Regions from separate parts of the Streptomyces sp. NPDC094143 genome, predicted to be linked through region 1. Evidence: riboswitches for the same ligand, from Rfam matches in the RefSeq annotation. Region 1 holds a riboswitch; the other holds the start of a gene.
What was found. Region 1 has a riboswitch for S-adenosylmethionine ahead of thrC (threonine synthase). Riboswitches for the same ligand answer to the same signal wherever they lie in the genome.
Positions count from the first base shown of each region.

Region 2: it holds a riboswitch for S-adenosylmethionine, as region 1 does, so the genes downstream of both, ABTZ58_RS15175 (aminotransferase class V-fold PLP-dependent enzyme) here and thrC (threonine synthase) in region 1, are expected to answer to the same signal.

Region 1 is NZ_JBEOTZ010000007.1:134,806-138,110, reverse strand. It holds gene thrC (threonine synthase) at 1-1,073, opposite strand, end outside; SAM riboswitch class I at 1,092-1,247, opposite strand; gene ABTZ58_RS12115 (glucosyl-3-phosphoglycerate synthase) at 1,404-2,348, shown strand; gene ABTZ58_RS12110 (alpha,alpha-trehalose-phosphate synthase (UDP-forming)) at 2,422-3,305, shown strand, end outside.
Region 2 is NZ_JBEOTZ010000009.1:243,978-247,282, forward strand. It holds partial or broken gene ABTZ58_RS15165 (small secreted hydrophilic protein) at 1-207, shown strand, start outside; partial or broken gene ABTZ58_RS15170 (glycerate kinase) at 220-684, shown strand; gene ABTZ58_RS15175 (aminotransferase class V-fold PLP-dependent enzyme) at 639-2,006, opposite strand; SAM riboswitch class IV at 2,133-2,249, opposite strand; gene trpD (anthranilate phosphoribosyltransferase) at 2,322-3,305, opposite strand, start outside.

The DNA.
Region 1 (3,305 bases):
GCAAGGACCTTGATCGCGTCGACGACCTGCTCGTCGGTCACGTCCTCCACCGCACCGCCCGTGCGCCGCGCGATGTCCAGCACGTACGGCCCGTCCGCCGGGTTCCCGATCGCCAGCGACTTGGCGATCGTGTCCGGCTTCTGCGGCCGCACCACGTCGTGCCCGGCCTTGAACGCCGTCGACACCGGCGAGCAGCCCTCGGCCTGCGCACCGAAGATCCTGTACGGCCTGTCCTCGACCAGCCCGAGCTTGATCAGCTCCTGCAGACCCTTGTCGATCTTCGTGAGCTGCGAGCCCGAGGCGATGGGCACCACGATCTGGTCCGGCAGCCGCCAGCCGAGCTGCTCGCAGATCTCGTAGGCCAGCGTCTTGGAGCCCTCGGCGTAGTACGGCCGCAGGTTGACGTTGACGAAGCCCCAGCCCTCGCCGGCCGGGTCGCCGATCAGCTCGGAGCAGAAGCGGTTCACGTCGTCGTAGTTGCCCTCGATGCCGACGAGCTCGCCGCCGTAGACCGCGGCCATGACGACCTTGCCCTGCTCCAGGTCGTGCGGGATGAACACGCACGAGCGGAAGCCGGCCCGGGCCGCGGCGGCGCCCACCGCGCCGGCCAGGTTGCCGGTGGAGGAGCAGGAGAGGGTGGTGAAGCCGAAGGCGCGGGCGGCCTCCAGGGCCTGCGCGACGACGCGGTCCTTGAAGGAGTGCGTCGGGTTGCCGGAGTCGTCCTTGACGAAGAGCTTGCCGGCGTCGACGCCCAGCTCGCGCGCGAGGTTGTCGGCCTTGACGAGCTTGGTCCAGCCCGGGTTGATGTTCGGCTTGTCCGCCACGTCGGCCGGGACCGGCAGCAGGGGGGCGTAGCGCCAGATGTTCGCGGGGCCCGCCTCGATCGTCTTCCGCAGCTCCTCGGCGTCGTAGGCCGAGAAGTCGTAGGCGATCTCCAGCGGGCCGAAACACTCCTCGCAGGCGAAGACCGGGCCGAGGGGCACGCGGTGACCGCACTCGCGGCAGCTCAGGGCGGCGGCCGGGCCGAGGTCTACGGTGGAGTTCGTGGTGCTTGCAACAGTCTGCACAGCCATGTGAGGCGAGGCCCTTTCTCCTCATCTTCCTCACGACGCATCTCGCCGTGAGACGGATTTGGCACCTTCCCTAGCCGGGAGCCTCGCGCTGTGGTCGCCAGTGACCTACGAGAACCGACTGGAGGGTTGCCGGGGCTTCATCGGGCCGTTTCCCTCTGCCCCTCTGGATGAGCTGTATGTGGTTGTAGGCGGCGGGTGACCCCCGGACATGCGATGGTCATCCGCGTTGTTCAAGACTGTAACCGACGACCAGGACAGTTGAGATAGTCGTCCGAACCGCGAGACGCGTCACATTCCGTCCCGCCGAGAGAACGCTAAGGAGCCGCCACGGTGCTGGAAGAAGTCGAGCGCTGGCTGAGCACCCGTTCCTGGTCCGCGAACGAACGCCCGCTCCACCGGATCATGGCCGCCAAGCAGCGCACGGGCCGGACGGTCAGTGTGGTGCTGCCCGCGCTGAACGAGGAGGAGACGGTCGGCGACATCGCCGCCGTCATCCGGCACGACCTGATGCTGCAGGTCCCGCTCGTCGACGAACTGGTCGTCGTGGACTCGGGATCGACCGACCGCACCTCCCAGGTGGCCGCCGCCGCGGGCGCGACGGTGGTGCACCGCGACGCGATACTCCCGCGCGTCCCCACCGTGCGCGGCAAGGGCGAGGTGCTGTGGCGCTCGCTGCTCGTCACGCGCGGCGACATCGTCTGCTTCGTCGACGCGGACCTGCGGGAGTTCTCGTCCGACTTCGTCTCGGGGATCGTGGGCCCGCTGCTGACCGATCCGGACGTGGCCCTGGTCAAGGGCATGTACGACCGTCCCCTCGGCGGCGCCGGCGGGCAGGGCGGCCGGGTCACCGAGCTGATGGCCCGCCCGCTGCTGAACATGCACTGGCCGCGGCTGGCCGGGTTCGTGCAGCCGCTGGGCGGGGAGTACGCGGCCCGCCGCTCGCTGCTGGAGCGGCTGCCGTTCCCCGTGGGGTACGGAGTCGAGCTGGGCATGCTGGTGGACGCCCTGCACCTGGTGGGCCTGGACGCCCTCGCCCAGGTGGACGTCGGCGTGCGCAAGCACCGGCACCAGGACGGACAGGCGCTGGGCCGGATGGCCGCCGAGATCTACCGCACCGCCCAGCTGCGGCTGGCCCGGGGGCAACTGATCCGGCCGTCCCTGACGCAGTTCGAGCGGGGCGGGAACGGCTTCGAGCCGCGGACGTACTCGGTCGACACCGAGGAACGCCCGCCGATGGTGGAGATCGCCGAGTACCAGGCGCGGCGGGCCGCCTGACCGGGACCGTTTTCGGCCGGACGCGGCAAGTCCGTACGTTTGAGCGTTTACAGGCCGGGCTAGGTTGAGGCCTATGGGTTCGACGCACGGTTCTGCACGGGTACTGGTGGCCTCCAACCGGGGCCCGGTCTCCTACACGGTCGGTGAGGACGGTTCGCTGAACGCCAAGCGGGGCGGCGGCGGGCTGGTCTCGGGGCTCTCCGCGATCGGCTCGGACGCCGACGCCCTGTGGGTCTGCTCGGCGCTGTCCGACGGCGACCGGGAGGCGGTGCGGCGCGGGGCCGGCGAGGACGGCGTGCGGATGCTGGACATCCCGGCCGACGTGCACGCCGACGCGTACAACGGCATCGCCAACTCGGTGCTGTGGTTCGTCCACCACATGCTCTACCAGACGCCGCTGGAGCCGGTCTTCGACGCGGAGTTCCGGCGCCAGTGGGCGTCCTACGAGACGTACAACCGGGCCTTCGCCGAAGCGCTGGCCGAGGAGGCGGCGCAGGGCGCGGTGGTCGTGGTGCAGGACTACCACCTGACGCTGGTGCCGGGCATGCTCCGCGAGCTGCGCCCGGACCTCAGGATCGGCCACTTCTCGCACACGCCGTGGGCGCCGCCCGAGTACTTCCGGATGCTGCCGGACGACGTGGCCGGGCAGGTGCTGCGCGGCATGCTGGGCGCGGACCGGCTGGGCTTCCTCACCCAGCGCTGGGCGGACGCGTTCACGGCGTGCGCGGAGCGGTTCGCGGGCGGGCTCGGCGGCACGCGGATCGGCGTGCACGGACTGGGCGCCGACGCGGACTTCCTGCGCGAGCGCGCGCACGAGCCGGACGTCGAGGAGCGCATGGCCGCGCTGCGCGAGGAGATCGGCGAGGGCCGCCGCACCATCGTCCGCGTCGACCGCACCGAGCTGTCCAAGAACATCGTGCGCGGCCTGCTGGCCTACCGGCGGCTGCTCCAGGCCCA
Region 2 (3,305 bases), on a different contig from region 1:
AGCTGGACCGCGGTACGCCCACGCCCACCTCCACGCTCCAGCCCTCCTCGACGCCCGCGCCGGGCGGGTCCGCCCCGGGCGACGAGGCGGTCTCGCGGCCCCCCGGTGACCGACAGCTCAGCGAGTGACGATGATGACGACGGCCGCGGCCAGGGCACCTCGGACGACGGGCCGGGCGACGACGACGGCCCCGGATCCGAGGGCTGACGGCGGCCGCCGGCGGATCTCCGCCCGGGTCCGGATCCTGCTGTGGCTGCCGCTGGTGATGGCGGGCCCGCCGCACTGGGCGCCCGGCTCCTGCCCCGCTTCGACGTGCTGCTGGACCACCTCGACCTGGACGTCCGGCCGGCCCGCGCCGATCTGGTCGTCACCGCCGAGGGCACCCTGGACCACCAGACGCCGCGCGGCAAGGTCCCGGCCGAGGTGGCCCGCCGGGCCAAGCGGTACGGACGCCCGGTCCCGGCGCCGGCCGGCACCCTCGGCGAGGGCGCGCACCAGGTGCCGGGCGTGGACGCCTGCCACGGCATCCTGCCCGCCCCGATGGAGCTGGCGGAGGCGCTGCTGCGGGCGGGCGAGCTGCTCACCGACGCCACCGAACGGGCCCTGCGGATGATCGTCCTGGGCGGCCGGCTACCGCGTCACGCCGAGGTGTCCGGGACGCAACGCCCTTCCTCCGTGCGGTAGTTCCACTTCGCGCCGTCCGTGACGAGCTCCTTCACCGCGTGCACGAACCGTTCGACGTGCTCGTCCGGCGTACCGGCCCCGAAGCTCACACGGACGGCGTTGAGGGACTTCTCCCCCGGCGCTGCCTCCGGCGCCCCGCACTCGCCCTGCGTCTGCGGGTCGCTGCCGAGCAGCGTACGCAGCAGCGGGTGGGCGCAGAACAGCCCGTCCCGCACACCGATGCCGTACTCGGCCGAGAGGGCGGCGGCGAAGTGGGAGCTGTTCCAGCCGTCGACGACGAAGGAGATCACGCCGACCCGCGGGGCGTCGTCCCCGAAGAGGGAGAGGGTGCGGACCTCGGGCACCTCGGCGAGCCCCGCGCGCACCTTCTCGATCAGGTACCGCTCGCGGGCGACGAGGGTGTCGAACCCGGCCTCGGTGAGGGCCTTGCAGGCGGAGGCGACGGCGTAGGCGCCGATGACGTTCGGGGAGCCGGCCTCGTGACGGGCGGCGCTCTCGTGCCACTCCACGTCCACGCCCCCGTCCGCACGCCGCGCTACCTTGCGGCTGGCCCCGCCGCCCGCGAGGTACGGCTCCGCCGCGCCCAGCCAGTCGGCCCGCCCGGCCAGGACGCCGGAGCCGAAGGGCGCGTACAGCTTGTGCCCGGAGAAGGCGACCCAGTCGACGTCGAGGTCCGCGACGGACACCGGGTGGTGCGGGGCCAGCTGGGCGGCGTCCAGCACGATCCGCGCCCCGTGGGCGTGCGCGGCGGCCGCCAGCTCCCGTACGGGCCACAGCTCGCCGGTGACGTTCGAGGCGCCGGTGACGCAGACGAGGGCGGGCCCGTGGGAGTCCCGGCCGGCGAGGGCGCGCTCCAGGGTCCCGACGGCCTCGCGGTGGCTCCTCGGAGCGTCGAGGAAGGTGACGCGGGCGTCGCGCCAGGGCAGCAGGGAGGCGTGGTGCTCGGTCTCGAACACGAAGACCTCGCACCCCTCCGGGAGGGCGGCGGCGAGGAGGTTGAGCGAGTCGGTGGTGGAGCGGGTGAACACGACCTGGTCGCCGGCGCGGCAGCCGAGGAACTCGGCGACGGTCCGGCGGGCGTTCTCGAACAGGTCCGTGGACAGCTGGGACAGGTACCCGGCACCGCGGTGGACGCTGCCGTAGTACGGCGCGTAGGCGGCGACGTCGTCCCAGACCCGCTGCAGCGCCGGGGCGCTGGCGGCGTAGTCGAGCGCGGCGTAGGTGACCTCACCGCCGGTCACGAGCGGCACGGTGACATCCCGCCCCAGAACGGGCAGTGGGGCACAAACGGACCGGTCGGCGGCAACGGCGGAGACGGACATGGCGAACTCCCGTGAGACAGGGGTGAAGAGAGAGGAAGGGGGTGCGGAGGCGGGGCTCTGCGGCCCTATCGCATTCGCTGACTCACGGAAGACTCCTCGTCGACCAGGACCCCTGGTGTCGCGAGGGGTCCGCGCTTGCCGCAGACCTCGCTGCCTGCGGCCTGGTCTTCACCCGGGGCACCCCGCCACGGACGGAGGGTTGCCGGACAGTCGGCCGGGGCCTCATGACTGTCACTCATGACCTGGTACGGGAACGTACGTGAAGTGATCGGCGTCCCGCAACCCGTGTCCGGATCACGGGACGCGTCTCACGCGTCAGGCGTTGCTGGCGGCCACCCACCGCTCCAGGGTCCGCTTGGCGGCCCCCGAGTCGATCGACTCCGCCGCCCTGGCCATGCCGGCGCCGATCTGCTCGGCCAGCGTGCCCGTGCCCGGCTCCAGCGCCACCAGCGCCGCCGCCGCGTTCAGCAGCACCGCGTCCCGCACCGGGCCCCTCTCGCCGTCCAGCAGGCGGCGGGCGACCTCGGCGTTGTACGAGGCGTCCGCGCCGCGCAGGGCCTCCACCGGAACCAGTTCGAGGCCCACCTCGCGCGGGTCGAAGGCCTCCTCGGTCACCTTGCCGTCGCGGACGATCCAGACCCGGGAGGTGGCGGTGGTGGTCAGTTCGTCGAGGCCGTCGTCGCCGCGGAAGACCAGGGAGGAGTGGCCGCGCCCGGCGAAGACGCCGGCCACGATCGGCGCCATGCGCGGGTCGGCCACGCCGACCGCCTGGGCGCGGACCTTCGCGGGGTTGGTCAGCGGACCGAGGACGTTGAAGATGGTCCGGATGCCCAGCTGCCCGCGGGCCGCGCCCGCGTACCGCATCGACGGGTGGAACTTCGCCGCGAAGCAGAACGTGATCCCGGCCTCCTCGGCCACCCCGGCCACCCGGTGCACCGGCAGCTCCAGGTTGACGCCGAGCTTCTCCAGGACGTCGGAGGCGCCGGACGCCGAGGACGCCGCGCGGTTGCCGTGCTTGACGACCTTCGCGCCCGTGCCGGCGATGACGATGGCCGACATCGTGGAGATGTTGACGGTCTTCGCGCCGTCGCCGCCCGTGCCGACGATGTCGACCGCCGGGCCCGGCACCTCGATGACGTTGGCGTGCTCGTACATCGCCCGGACGAACCCGGCGATCTCCTCGACGGTCTCCCCCTTGGCGCGCAGCGCCACCACGAACCCGGCGATCTGCGCGTCGGTCGCCTCGCCGCGCATGATCAGGTCCATCGCCCACGCGGTGTCGTCGGCGGTCAGGTCCCG